DNA from 2 places in the Pseudoalteromonas sp. 68 DY56-GL68 genome. Region 1 is predicted to be linked to the other one. Evidence: predicted binding sites of a transcription regulator. Region 1 holds the regulator's gene; the other holds the start of a gene.
The links. The regulator MetJ, encoded in region 1, represses methionine synthesis genes. The targets are predictions, from matches to a motif close to TAGACGTCTAGACGTCTA.
Positions count from the first base shown of each region.

Region 2: metA (homoserine O-succinyltransferase) is a predicted target of MetJ. The motif match lies at 1,567-1,584, and genes of this name have one in related genera.

Region 1 covers NZ_JAOCZL010000022.1:161,356-169,020, reverse strand. The annotation lists gene hslU (HslU--HslV peptidase ATPase subunit) at 1-465, opposite strand, end outside; gene hslV (ATP-dependent protease subunit HslV) at 477-995, opposite strand; gene NYF15_RS17925 (SPOR domain-containing protein) at 1,075-1,602, opposite strand; gene priA (primosomal protein N') at 1,619-3,799, opposite strand; gene rpmE (50S ribosomal protein L31) at 4,033-4,248, shown strand; gene NYF15_RS17910 (malic enzyme-like NAD(P)-binding protein) at 4,784-6,025, shown strand; gene metJ (met regulon transcriptional regulator MetJ) at 6,115-6,435, opposite strand; gene metB (cystathionine gamma-synthase) at 6,661-7,665, shown strand, end outside.
Region 2 covers NZ_JAOCZL010000018.1:585,777-593,441, forward strand. The annotation lists gene NYF15_RS11070 (homocysteine S-methyltransferase family protein) at 1-565, opposite strand, end outside; gene metA (homoserine O-succinyltransferase) at 555-1,502, opposite strand; gene ettA (energy-dependent translational throttle protein EttA) at 1,702-3,375, shown strand; gene NYF15_RS11085 (TlpA disulfide reductase family protein) at 3,492-3,983, shown strand; gene NYF15_RS11090 (PilZ domain-containing protein) at 4,019-4,384, shown strand; gene NYF15_RS11095 (histone deacetylase) at 4,438-5,346, shown strand; gene cyoE (heme o synthase) at 5,428-6,312, opposite strand; gene cyoD (cytochrome o ubiquinol oxidase subunit IV) at 6,455-6,814, opposite strand; gene cyoC (cytochrome o ubiquinol oxidase subunit III) at 6,814-7,449, opposite strand; gene cyoB (cytochrome o ubiquinol oxidase subunit I) at 7,446-7,665, opposite strand, start outside.

The sequences.
Region 1 (7,665 bases):
ACGAGTTGAAGAGTTCTCTTCGGTTTTTGACTCACCAAAGGTATCGCGTGCTGGTGGCAATAAAGCATCTAAAATACGCTCTTCTGCCGCTTCTTCAGCGCGATGTTTGAATTTCTTAGTTTGCTGTTCACGTGTCATTTTAATCGAAATATCAACTAAATCACGGATGATCGTCTCAACTTCTTTACCAACATAGCCCACTTCGGTGAACTTAGTTGCTTCCACTTTAATGAAAGGGGCATTAGCAAGTTTTGCAAGGCGGCGAGCAATTTCAGTTTTACCCACACCTGTAGGACCAATCATTAAAATATTTTTTGGTGTTACCTCTGCACGTAAATCATCGCTCAGTTGCATACGGCGCCAGCGGTTACGTAGCGCGATTGAAACTGCTTTTTTAGCTTTTGCTTGGCCAATAATATGTTGATCAAGCTCGTGAACGATTTCTCTTGGCGTCATCTCAGACATAGCAGTTCCTATTACAATTCTTCAATGGTTTGGTAGTTATTCGTAAATACGCAGATATTACCTGCAATTGTCAGGCTTTTTTCGACAATTTCACGGGCACTTAAATCGGTATTTTCCAGTAGTGCAGTGGCTGCTGATTGTGCAAAGTTACCACCGCTGCCAATGGCAATAAGGTCATTTTCAGGCTGCACCACATCGCCATTACCAGTGATAATTAATGAGGCGGTTTCGTCTGCGACTGCAAGTAGAGCTTCAAGCTTTCTAAGGGCGCGATCACTACGCCAGTCTTTAGCCATCTCAACGGCAGCCTTAGTGAGGTTGCCTTGGTGCATTTCTAATTTGCTTTCAAAACGTTCGAATAGGGTAAAGGCATCAGCAGTACCGCCAGCAAATCCAGCGATTACTTTGCCATTATAAAGGCGTCGAACTTTACGGGCGTTGCCCTTCATTACGGTATTACCAAGTGAAACTTGGCCATCGCCACCAATAACGACCTTGTCGTCGCGGCGTACACTTACAATAGTGGTCATGTTTTTCCTCATCTTCGAGCGGCAGAGCCGCTCGTAAAAAGCGATTGATGAGGTGTTTATATGGGTGAATGAACTAAAATCAAGTCCAAAGCCAAATACCGCAGCCCATTATTTTGATGCGTTTCAGTTTATTTTTGTCACTTTCTGCTTGGCGTTTGGTTTTATAGGGCCCTAAGCGCACTTTGTACCATACGCCATTACTTCCTTCGACGCGCTTAGCTTCTGCAACAAGGCCTGCAAATGCTATTTTTGCTTTGAGGGTTTGTGCTTGTTCAAGTGTTCTAAATGAGCCACATTGCATAACGTACGGGCCTTTTTGTTCAAGCTCTTTTACTTCAACTTGAACTTCATGCTCTTTTATTTCTTTTATAAACTCAGGCGGTTTAGGTTTTGGAATCACCTTTTCTTCCGCTTTAGTCGGATTGGCTTGCTGCTCAACAAGTGCAGGGTCAGCATTGTGCTTTATGTACCACAAACCATAGCCAAAGCAGCCCACAAGAATAATAGCAATTAGGACTAAAACAACTGGAAAGGGTTTTTTAGTGGGTGCCTGCTTTTTATTATTTCGATTCGATGGTTTTTTATTTATGTAATCGTGTTGTGCCATGATTCTCTATTGGCCTTTAAATCATATCTATAGGATCAACGTCTAAGCTCCACCGCACCTTTTGCGCAAGTTTACTAGTACTAATATAGTCAACCATTTGCGCTAAATACTGGTGTAAGTGGGAACGCTCCTGCGCTTGAATATGTAATTGGAACCGATACTTACCCGCCACACGTTCCAGTGGTGCGGGGATCGGGCCAAGCAATTGTATACCAGATACACTCTGTACAGGAACCAAATCAGTTAAAAAATCCATAACTTGATTTATGTTATGCCCTTCAGCACGCACAATCGCCATATTCGTAATGGGGGGAAGCTGAGCATCTTCTCGCTCGGTCAGGGCGTAACGAGCAAAGTCGTGGTAGCCATTATTAACGAGATCTTGCAGTAGCGGGTGCTCAGGAAAGTGAGTTTGCAATAACACTTGCCCAGGCTCACCACTACGTCCAGCACGGCCTGCTACTTGTGTTACAAGTTGCGCTAAATGCTCAGTGGCACGAAAATCACATGAATAGAGGCCACTATCCACGTCTAAAATCAGTACCAAGCTAACATCGGCAAAATGGTGGCCTTTTGCCAACATTTGCGTCCCAACTAAAATACGAGCGCCGCCTTGGTTGATGTCATCAAGGGCTTTTTCCAGGCTACCTTTGCGGCGTGTTGAATCACGGTCGATACGGCTAATGGGAATATCAGGAAAGGTTTGCGTTAAAAACTCTTCGATTTGCTCAGTGCCTTTACCGTTTGGGAAGATCTGTGTGCTGCCACAATCAGGGCACTGATGAGGCACGCTATGCTGTTCACCACAGTGGTGACAAATCATTTGGCCAATGGCTTTATGAAACGTTGAGCTAGTACTGCAACGTGAGCACTCACTTAGCCAGCCGCATTCATGGCATATAAGTGTAGGTGAAAAACCACGGCGATTTAAAAATACCATTACTTGCTTGCCACGCTCTAAATGCTGGCGCATATAAGCAAGACTGGCATGAGCGATACCGGCTTGTTCTGGCTGGCCTTTCATATCCAATAGTTGAAACTGATTATCGGTGCTGGTTTGTGCTCGCTGTGTTAGACTAAGTAGCTGATATTTATTAGTAATCGCCTTATGCAAGGTTTCTAAGGCAGGTGTCGCGCTGCCGAGTACCAGTGGAATATTATGTTGAAAGGCTCTGTAAGCGGCAAGATCTCGAGCATGGTAGCGTAGTGTATCTTGCTGTTTAAATGAGCTGTCATGCTCTTCATCAACAATGATCATGCCTAGTGATGAAAAAGGTAAAAATATACTCGAACGTGTGCCGATAACTATCGCACAACTGCCTTTTTCACAAAAGCGCCATGTTTGTAGGCGCTCGTTATCAGTGAGTGCCGAATGCCATAGCATAATGGGCGTATCTGGAAAGCGACGACGAAAACGATTGACGGTTTGTGGTGTTAAACCTATTTCAGGAACCAAAACCAAAGCTTGTTGGCCTTTTTTTAATACTTCTTCAAGGCACTGTAAGTAAACTTCTGTTTTGCCGCTGCCAGTCACCCCTTCGAGTAAAAAGCTTGCAAATCCATGCGCTTGGTTAATGGTAGTACAAGCGACAGCTTGTTCTTTATTAAGAGTCGGTTTTTTGCCCACTGTGGGTGCGTGTTGCTGCCATTGATTGTCATGCTCAATAAATTGTTTGATTAGCGCTTTCTCAAGTAGGCTATCAATTGTTTTCTTATTAAAACCGAGCGCTTTTAATTCGGTTAACGATGACTTACCCGACTGCGCAAGTTGTTTTAATAAGTTGAGTTGCGTTTTCGCTCGTAAAGAGGGGAGCTTTGCCCCTTTTTCGGTCAACTCAACCATATTAATGCTGGTTTTATCAGGGCATTCACCTTGCCTTAATGCTGCGGGCAGTGCGGTATGTATGGTCTCACCCAAAGGATAGCAGTAGTAGCGAGCTGTAAACTTTAATAGCTCTAAATGACGTTTGGATAAAATAGGGGCTTCGTCAATCACCTCTATGATGGCTTTTATCTTCTCTTTAGGGATATCAGTACTTGTTTTCGTGGCAAGTATGACTGCTACTTTTTTTTGTGGACCGAATGGCACAAGAACACGCATGCCCGGCTGTAATTCAGTGTTATGCAACAGCGGTTCAACTTTATAATCGAAGGTACGCGGTAAAGGGACTTTTATGGCAACTTCTACAAAGTGCATGGTGGCTCAACGAAAACAAGAACAGACAGATAATGTACTAAAAATAGTCGTAAAAACCTACCAACAAATGCTAAACCAAGCGCCGTCTGTTTATTTTTTTAGCGAAAGATGCATTTAAAGCTTGTCGCAGAGCGTATTGGCCTATAAAATACGCGGCCTATTAATTGTATTAACGACGTATGGTGCCAGACTACGGGTTTGGAGAGCGATGCGGCCTTAACTAGAGGTTCCCTATGAAAGAAGGTATTCACCCTAAGTACGAAGCTATCACTGCAACTTGTTCATGTGGTAACAAATTCGAAACTAGCTCTACTTTATGTAAAGACATCCACTTAGACGTATGTTCTGAGTGTCACCCGTTTTACACTGGTAAGCAAAAGATTTTAGACACTGGCGGCCGTGTTGATCGTTTCAACAAGCGCTTCGGTGCACTTAGCAGCAAGAAGTAATATCTGCTGTTTTGTTAAAAAAAGCACCTTAGGGTGCTTTTTTTATACCTGATATTTATAAAGCATGATGTTAGACGTTATGCTGAACCTGCAATTTTCACTCACTTCCTATATAACTATTTTTGCTTGTTATGCTCATTATGTCGCTAATTTTGCAGACAAAGTGCAATCCCTTCGCTATATTCTTAGATGTATAAATGATTCTAAAAGTTATAAAAAGTAATAAATTTAAATAACTTTGTAAGTAAATGCTGGTAATGTCGTCGAAATGGTTGTTTGGAACTAATTTCGGCTATTTGCAGTGTTCGTGCATATAAAATACAAAAACAGGTGCTTAAAAGGTCATAAATAGGTGGATTTTTATGTCTGATTAATCGCAACTATGCACAGAAGTTGTGGGTAAATCCTTTAAAATTAAGCGATATAGCATATAACAGGATAGACCTGATAATACTTGGAATTTTTATACATTACAGGTATCGTACTGATGCAAGCTCTCTCACTTTTTAACTTTTTTGCAGGATACTATCGCGTTATGTCAGATTTCCGTGAACAAGCATTACATTACCACGCTCACCCCGTTCCAGGTAAAATTAGTGTTGAATTAACCAAGCCGGCCGAAACGGTTAACGATCTCGCTTTAGCTTATAGCCCAGGTGTGGCTGAACCGGTTCGTGAAATCGCTGCTGACCCAGCAAATGCTTACAAATATACTGGTAAAGGTAACATGGTTGCGGTGATTTCAAACGGTACCGCAATTTTAGGTTTAGGTAACCTAGGCCCTCTTGCATCAAAACCTGTTATGGAAGGTAAAGCCTTACTATTCAAACGTTTTGCCGGCCTTGATTCAATTGATATTGAAGTAAAACATCGCACTACAGAAGATTTCATCAATACGGTTGCAAACATCGCTGATACGTTTGGCGGCATCAACCTAGAAGATATTAAAGCACCAGAGTGTTTTGAAATTGAAAAAGCGCTTATCGAGCGCTGCGATATTCCAGTTTTCCACGATGACCAACATGGTACAGCTATTGTTACTGCTGCCGGTATGCTTAATGCCCTTGAAGTACAAGGCAAAGATATCGAAGATGCCATTATCGTATGTTTAGGTGCAGGTGCAGCTGCTGTTGCTTGTATGGAGCTGTTAATTAAGTGTGGTGCATTACGTGAGCATATCTATATGCTTGACCGTAAAGGTGTGATCCATACTCGCCGCGATGATTTAAACGAATATAAGCAGTTATTTGCTAACAACACTGATAAACGTACATTACAAGACGTTATTGCTGATGCGGATGTCTTTGTAGGTGTATCTGGGCCAGATCTATTGACGGCGGATGACTTAAAGCTAATGGCAGACAAACCAGTTGTGTTTGCGTGTTCAAACCCAGACCCTGAGATTGCTCCAGAAGTTGCACACAGTGCGCGCAATGATTTAATTATGGCAACGGGTCGTTCAGATTTTCCTAACCAAGTAAATAACGTGCTTTGTTTCCCGTTTATTTTCCGCGGTGCGCTTGATGTGCGTGCAACGGCAATTAATGATGAAATGAAAATTGCAGCTGTACATGCTATTCGTGGTATTGCCAAAGAGCCAGTACCAAGCGAAGTATTAAAAGCGGCTGGCGTTGAATCACTTGAGTTTGGTGCCGAGTACATTATTCCTAAGCCAATGGACCCGCGTTTATTACCACGTATCGCACGTGCTGTTGCAGAAGCGGCAGTTGAATCGGGCGTTGCGCAAATTGAAATGCCAGAAGATTACATGCGTTAAGTTTAATTAAGCGAACTAGTTTAACGCGAATAAAAAACTCAGCCTTTGCTGAGTTTTTTATGCTTATGAATCGGCGTTTATCCGATGGCTTATTCAGAATCAAGTACAGGGATATCTAATCCCATTTCTAGCATGATCTTTTTAACTTCTTCAGGGACTTTTTCAGGGTTGTCTTTGCGTAAGTCGTCATCATTTGGTAATGGCTGACCTGTAAAAGCATGTAAAAAGGCTTCGCATAGAAGTTCACTGTTTGTCGCGTGTCTCAGATTATTGATCTGACGACGTGTGCGTTCATCTGTTAATACTTTTAGTACATTGAGCGGAATTGATACGGTAATTTTTTTAACTTGTTCTGATTTTTTACCGTGTTCTGCGTATGGGTGAATGTATTCACCGTTCCATTTAGCCATAAGTTATTTCGTTGCCTCGGTTATAAGTAGCTTACGCCTTTTTCACAGCGCAAAGATGCGGAAATTTTATCTCTTTAAAAAAGATAGTCAAATACTAGTTATTTAGCCATCTAGTAGTGTAAATGTATAAACTTCCATGTGTAAGTCACAAATGCTTTGACTTCTTATAATTGATCATCTAACCTTTTAGACGTCTAAACATCCAATCAATGAGTAGGTGATGAAATGAGTGAAAAAAATAAAGCGACGATAGCTGTTCGTCATGGTATCGAAGCTGATAAACATCATGGTGCTGTCGTTCCACCTATCTATTTATCAACCACCTATTCATTTGCTGATTTTGATACTAAACGTCAATATGACTACGGACGCAGTGGTAATCCAAATCGAGATATCTTAGCTGAAACATTGGCTGAACTTGAAGGTGGTGCAAAAGGTATTATTACTGCAACAGGTATGTCAGCTGTGCATTTAGCGACGCAGCTATTAAACAGTGACGACACGTTAGTGATCCCACATGACTGTTATGGCGGTAGTTACCGTTTGTTCACGTCATTAGAAAAACGTGGTTTATTAAAACTAAAAGTTTTGGATTTAACTAAAGCTGAGAATCACCAAGAAATTTTAGCAATCAAACCAAAGCTTATCTGGATAGAGACACCCAGTAATCCAATTTTGCGTTTAACTGATATAAAAGCAATCACTTCGGTTGCTAAGCAATGTGGAGCCTTAGTTGCTGCAGATAATACGTTCTTATCACCAGCACTACAAAATCCAATTCAGTTTGGTGTAGATATCGTCGTACATTCAACAACTAAGTATATAAATGGTCACTCCGATGTAGTGGGTGGTGCAGTGATTGCTGCAACACAAGAGCTTGGTGATGAACTCGCTTGGTGGGCAAATAACATCGGTATCACAGGAGCACCATTTGACAGTTATTTAACCCTTCGTGGTTTACGAACATTAAATGTGCGTTTAAAACAACATCAAGAAAATGCGTTTGCAATCGCTCAGTATTTAGAAAATTCGCCTTTTGTTAGTCAGGTTTATTACCCAGGTCTTGCTTCTCACCCTCAGCATGAGCTCGCTAAAGCGCAGCAACGTGGCTTTGGTGGCATGGTGAGCTTTGATATTAAAGGTGATATTGACGACGCTGCTGCGTTTTTAACAAGCTTAAAAGAGTTTAGTCTTGCAGAGTCATTAGGTGGAGTTGAGAGTCTTATTTGT
Region 2 (7,665 bases), on a different contig from region 1:
CAAAGATGGTTTCTATTAAAATAAGGTCAGCACCACCTTCCATTAATGCCAGTGTTGACTCAACATAGGCAGCCACCAGCTTATCAAAGTTGATATTGCGATAACCAGGGTCATTTACATCTGGAGAGATAGAGCAGGTTTTTGATGTTGGCCCAAGCACACCAGCTACATAACGCGGCTTACTTGGATCGTTTGCCTCAAACTCATCACAGACGCTGCGTGCAAGTTTCGCTGATTCGAGGTTGATTTCGCGGCTAAGGCTCGCCATATCGTAATCTTCCATCGAAATGGTCGTGGCATTAAAGGTATTTGTTTCTATGATATCGGCACCGGCTTCTAAGTAAGCACGGTGAATATCAGCAATGATTTTTGGCTGAGTTAGACTTAATAAATCGTTATTGCCTTTAATAAGTACATGCCAGTCTTTAAAGCGCTCACCGCGATAATCCTGTTCTTCTAATTTATATTCTTGGATCATGGTGCCCATCGCGCCATCGAGGATTAAAATTCGCTGTTTTAACGCCTCGGTTAATTGTTCGCGTTTATTCACTGCATTACTCGGCATAGTTGTTAGTCCTTACGTCTTGGCTAACTAAGTTAATATCATACGGTGTAGTTTGGTACACATAATAGTTTAACCAATTCGAAAACAATAAAAAGGCATGACTTTGCCACGTTTTCGACGGTTCGTTGTCTGGGTTATCGTCAGGGAAGTAATTTTCTGGCTTAGGTGCATCCGCTGATTTTTCTTGGTCACGCAAATACTCCCCTTTAAGGGTATGTGCATCGTACTCTGGATGGCCAGTAATATACACTTGGCTGCCTGATTTATTTTTAATTAAGTAGGCACCTACTCGCTCAGAACCAGCTAACACTACGAGCTCGTCGCAGGCAGTGATCTTGTCGATATCAATATGACCATAGCGAGAGTGTGGCACTAAAAAGGTATCATCAAAACCACGAGTGAGTGCTGCATGGTCAAAATAACTTTTATGGGTAAATACGCCGCTTAATTTATTTGGTTTAAGTTCGCGCTTAAGGCCATAGTGATGATATAGACCCGCATGGGCCGCCCAACACGAAAACAGCGTAGACGTAACATGCTGCTCTGCCCAATCTAAAATAACTTTTAGTTCGTCCCAGTAAGCAACTTCGTCATACTCTAAATGAGCAAGCGGCGCCCCCGTGATAATCATGGCATCGTAGTTATTATCTTTCACTTCTGAAAAATAACGATAAAACGTATCCATGTGCTGTTCAGAGTTACTGCTGGTGCGATGGGTATCTAAGCGCAACAGCTCAACATTAACTTGCAGCGGTGAGTTTGCTAACAAGCGAATAAACTGCACTTCGGTTTCAACTTTGTTTGGCATTAAGTTTAAGATGGCCAAACGCATTGGGCGGATTTCTTGCGTTTTAGCACGACTTTTTGGCATTACAAACACGTTTTCTTGACGTAACTTTGCAATGGCAGGCAATTCATCTTTTACTGTAATGGGCATAGCTGGCTCCGAGCATACTTATCTGACTGCTAATTATGAACGGATAGTTAGAAATTTCAACCTCTAGATGTTTAGATGTCCAAATGAGTTTTAATTGTTTGAAAGCAAAGCCCATAAAAGCCTGTTTCGTTGACGTATACGCGACAGAGCCTCTACAATATACGCTGTTAATTTTTCCTATAAATTGAAGGCTCCTTTCATGGTGTTACCAGATAAGTTTATATTCTCGATGAGTCGAGTTTCTAAGGTTGTGCCACCTAAGCGCACTATCTTAAAAGATATTTCTTTACACTTTTTCCCAGGCGCAAAAATTGGTGTACTAGGTCTAAACGGTGCAGGTAAATCAACGTTACTGCGCATTATGGCCGGTGTTGACCAAGACTTTGAAGGTGAAGCTCGCCCTCAACCAGGCACTAAAATCGGTTACTTACCGCAAGAACCGCAGCTAGACGAGAACAAAACAGTTCGCGAAACAGTAGAAGAAGCGGTAAGCGAAGTTAAAAATGCATTAAATCGCCTAGATGAAGTATACAACGAGTATGCAATGGACGGTGCTGACTTCGATGCACTTGCGAAAGAGCAAGGCGAACTTGAAGCTATCATCCAAGCACACGATGGTCACAATATCGACAACGTGTTAGAGCGTGCAGCTGATGCATTACGCCTACCACCTTGGGATGCAAAAATTGAACACCTTTCGGGTGGTGAGCGTCGCCGAGTTGCGATCTGCCGTTTACTACTTGAAAAACCAGATATGCTTATTCTTGACGAACCGACTAACCACTTAGACGCTGAGTCAGTTGCTTGGTTAGAACGCTTCTTACACGACTACGAAGGTACAGTGGTTGCTGTAACCCACGACCGTTACTTCTTAGATAACGTAGCAGGTTGGATTTTAGAGCTTGACCGTGGTGAAGGTATTCCTTGGGAAGGTAACTACTCATCGTGGCTTGAGCAAAAAGATTTACGTTTACAACAAGAACAGAAATCTGAAAAAGCACGTCAAAAATCAATCGCACAAGAACTTGAATGGGTTCGTTCAAACCCGAAAGGCCGTCAAGCTAAGTCTAAAGCACGTATGGCACAGTTCTCTGAGCTTCAGCAAAACGATTACCAAAAGCGTAACGAAACGAATGAACTATTCATTCCACCGGGTCCACGCTTAGGTGACCAAGTTATCGAAGTGAAAGGCCTGAAGAAGAGCTTTGGCGATCGCGTATTAATCGATGACTTAAACTTTGCAATGCCTAAAGGCGCTATCGTTGGTATCATCGGTGCCAATGGTGCGGGTAAATCAACGCTATTCAAAATGCTAAGTGGTGAAGAAACGCCTGATAGCGGTGAGATCATTGTTGGTGACACAGTTGAGCTTGCAACGGTTGATCAGTTCCGTGGCGACATGGACGAAAGCAACACTGTTTTCCAAGAAATCTCTAACGGCCAAGACGTATTAAAAATTGGTAACTTTGAATTCCCAAGCCGTGCCTATGTTGGCCGCTTTAACTTCAAAGGTAACGACCAACAAAAATTCGTGAAAGACTTATCAGGTGGTGAGCGCAACCGCTTACACCTAGCTAAGCTATTAAAAGCAGGTGGTAACGTATTACTACTGGATGAGCCAACCAATGACCTAGACGTTGAAACACTACGTGCACTTGAGAACGCTATTTTAGAGTTCCCTGGCTGTGTAATGTGTATCTCGCATGACCGTTGGTTCCTTGACCGTATTGCTACACATATTCTTGATTACCGTGACGAAGGCCAAATTAACTTCTTTGATGGTAACTACACAGAATATGAAGAGTGGTTGAAGAAAACCTTAGGCGCAGAAGCGGCGCAACCTAAGCGTATTAAATACAAAAAAATAGGTTAATTGATACTTAAGCTATCATTATCAGAGCCCTGCACACGCAGGGCTTTTTATTTTGAAAGAAAAATGTTTGCATTTAGTTCTTATTAAAGTACCAACTTTAAAAAAGAACTAATCTCATGAAACACTTGCTAGCACTTATTCTACTGTTTTCATGCTTTATAAATAGCACCTTTGCATCTGAGCTTGAAAACCCCATACAACTTCCTCCTCTCACGCTTGAAATGGCTGATGGGAGCCAGCTTAAAACGGCTGAATTACTTGGCACGCCTTATATTCTTCACTTTTGGGCAACGTGGTGCCCATACTGTAAAAAGCTTCAACCTGGGCTTGAGAAAATTCATCAACAATATAAACGTCACGGCCTTCGCGTGATAGGTGTTAGCTTTCGTGAAGACGATGATGCAGCACCTCAGCAATCTTTAATAAACAGAGGGCATCATTTTAAAACAGCAATAAAGGCAGATCTAATTGCGCAACAGCTTGGCGTAAAAGGAACACCCACAACACTTTTTATCAATAAACAAGGCCAAGTTATTTGGCTAACCACCACATCAGACCCTGACGATAAAAAACTTCATGACAATGCCGCCAAACTCGTGAGTGATTGACTATACTCTAAGCTTAAGCATCGCTAAGGGTTATTATGAAAAATCGCCGTAAGTATTCGCGTATCTTGTTTTCTACACCAGCAACATTGGTTATGAATGAACACACATACAATTGTGAATTACTCGATATATCTTTAAATGGGGCACTGATAAGCCTTCCTGATAAGCTCTTGGCTGATAAAAATGCGCTGGCAGAACTTACTTTCTCGCTGCCAGAAAGCCAAATCACTATTAATATGTCTGTTGAAATCAGGCATATTGAGCCGTTTCATTTAGGCTTACACTGTGTCCATATCGATATTGATAGCATCACTCACTTAAAGCGGTTAGTAGAGCTAAACCTAGGAGACGATGACCTATTACACCGAGAGCTAACTATGCTAATACATACACCCGAATAGACTATTAACGGTAACTTTATTACCATAGTTAAAAACTGGCTGTGCTGTATTCGATGAATTTAAATCCACATTTACCTATCGTCTATCATCCTAATTACTCATTTAACTTCGATCCGAAGCATCGCTTTGTAATGAGCAAATTTGCATACTTATATGAACATGTAAAAAGCCTTGGTCTTATTAATAGTAATTTAGTCCAACCAAAGTTAGGCACGCCAGAACCACTCGAACTAGTACATTGCGATAATTATATTTATGACCTTTGGCATAACCGCCTTGACGAAAAAGCAATGCGCCGTATCGGCCTGCCTTGGTCTGAGCAACTCATGGCGCGTACTTTTACCGCCCCACTTGGCACCTTGCAAACGGCGCGTCTTGCCTTGAAGCATGGTATAGCATGCCATCTAGCAGGAGGCACCCACCATGCTCATACTGATTTTGGATCCGGCTACTGCATGGTGAACGACTTAGCGTTTACCAGCGAAACCCTAATAAAAAGTGGTGAAGTCACCAATATACTTATTTTTGATTTAGACGTTCATCAAGGTGATGGTACCGCAGCAATGCTCGCGCATCAGCCCTATGCCTATACCTGCTCTATCCACTGCGAAAAGAATTTTCCGTTTAGAAAATCAGCCAGCGATTTAGACATAGGATTAGCACCCAATGTGGCGGATAGTGAATACTTAGGCGTTGTTGACGATACGCTGAGTTATTTATTAAACACCCTTAACCCGGATTTAGTGCTTTATGATGCAGGTGTTGATGTATGGCAAGAGGATGGCTTAGGAAAACTTGATATAAGCTGGCAAGGGATAGAGCAACGCGATCATTTAGTCCTTAAGCGTTGCCTAGAGCGCAATGTACCTGTCGCAACCGTAATTGGTGGTGGTTATGATAAAGATCACCGTCGTCTTGCCGCGCGTCATGGCATAGTAGTAGAGCAAGCTGCACGTTTTTAAAACAAATAACGAAAAAAGGCCCGGTGGAGAAAAAACCGGGCCTTTGCTACTGTAACATTGGGATATGTTAGCAACTTTTTTCTAAGTTAAAACAAGTAGCTGTGGAGCTACCGAATGGTAATCTAAAGCCATCGCTATACTCAAAACCGTAATATTTACTATCGAAAAAGCAAACACTTGGCGCGCCCAGCCGCTTACATCAATATTGCGACGATAGCCACGAAGCGCCATTAGCAACCACCAAAAACTCGTTGTACAAGCCACAGCCATAAAAGCTAAACCTGTATAACCACTAATGGTTAATAACATCACAACCAACGCATACACGGCGATATATAAAACAATGTGATGCTTTGCCTTCTCGATCCCTTGCGCTACAGGTAGCACAGGAATTCTGGCCGCTTGGTAGTCGTTATAACGAAAGATTGCAATTGCATATGAATGAGGCATTTGCCATAAACTGAACATTACCAATAAAATCACAGCACCAGCATCAAACTGCCCAGTTACCGCACAATAGCCCACCACAGGTGGAACTGCGCCCGATAAACTTCCTACAAAGGTGCCGTACACAGAACGACGTTTCATATATAAGCTGTACACACCGACGTAAATGACGTAACCAAACGTAGCAAATAAGAGTGCCACTACGTTGGTATACACTGCTAATAATGAGAAACCAAAAACACCAAGCACGATGCCATGTGTCATAGCCGCCTTTGCTGACATTTCGCCAGTGACTGTGACGCGTTTGCGAGTGCGCGCCATAGCAACATCAATATCACGATCAATGACATTATTGATTGCGCATCCAGATGCTACGACTAAAGATAACCCTAGCAAGGTCGCGATCATTAACCATGGGTCAACATCACCACGAGAGGCTAGCAAGAATCCTCCCGCGACGGAGATTAAGTTGCCCATGATAATGCCAGGTTTAGTGACATTTAAATAACGTCGAAACACTTCCTCGACTCCTCTAATATTTCGCACAAACGCAAAATTACGAAAGAAACTAGCTAATAACAGACTGTAAGAACTGGAGACACAACCTCAAACTAACCAGCTCCTTTCGTAAACTCTTTAATCAATTACAAAGTAATTGTTATTAGTACATCATCATGGCGTTCGATTCGTAGATGATCCACACCGACAAACCAACCACCATTACGATAATGATAGCGCTGAAGATAAATGACAATGAGCTGGCCTTGCCGTCTTCAGTTTTAAAACTTAAATGCAAGAAGTACTTTAAATGCACCCAAATTTGTACAACAGCCATCGTCACAATGCACCATACGGTGGCTGGTTTTGAAAACGACCCACTGATTACAGCCCAAAATGGAATAGCCGTTAAAATCACCGACAACACAAAGCCAACTAAATAGTCTTTGATACTGCCATGTGATTGCGCGTTATGTGCGTGTACTTCTAGATTATTAATGACATGTGATTCACTGTGACTCATTACATTGCTCCCATTAAATAAACAACGGTAAATACACAGATCCACACCACATCTAAGAAGTGCCAGAATAGGCTTAAACAACTTAGGCGTGTCACTGTTTGCGGGTTTAAACCACGACGTAAAACTTCGATCATCATGATTGTCATCCAAATTAAACCTGCCGTCACATGCAGACCGTGTAAGCCCACTAAAGAGAAAAACGAGGTTAAAAAGGCACTTTGTTGTGGGCCATTACCGTGCGCAATTAGGTGATGGAATTCATATACTTCCATACCAATAAATACGGCACCAAAGGCAAAGGTAACCAGCAACCAAGTTAACGTAGCGGCCTTCTTCTGCGAATGCGCAGAGATCATCGCAAAACCAAAGGTAATACTACTAAGTAGGAGTGCCGCGGTTTCAACCGCAACAAAATCAAGTTCAAAAATATCTTTGCCAGACACGCCACCGGCTGTGTTCATAAACAGTACGGCATAGGTTGCAAAGAAAGAAGCAAACAATAAGCAGTCGGTCATTAAGTACAACCAAAAACCGAAAACCGTGTTGCCACCCGTATCGTGATGCTCATGGTCATGTGCATCAACATGACCTTGAGTATTATCTAAGGTGTTTAAATCAGCAGTGATAGAACTCATGCATTCACCCCTTTAGTCGCGGCGGTATTGTGCGCCGTTTCAAGTTCAACAATTTCATCTGGTTGCACGTAGTAATCAACATCCGCCGTATAACAACGTTTGATAAATACCGCGATAGCACCCAGTAAACCAAAGGCTGCAAGCCACCAAATATGCCAAATCATGGCAAAACAAAAGGTTGTTAATGCACCACTCATTAACACGCCAGCAGAGGTA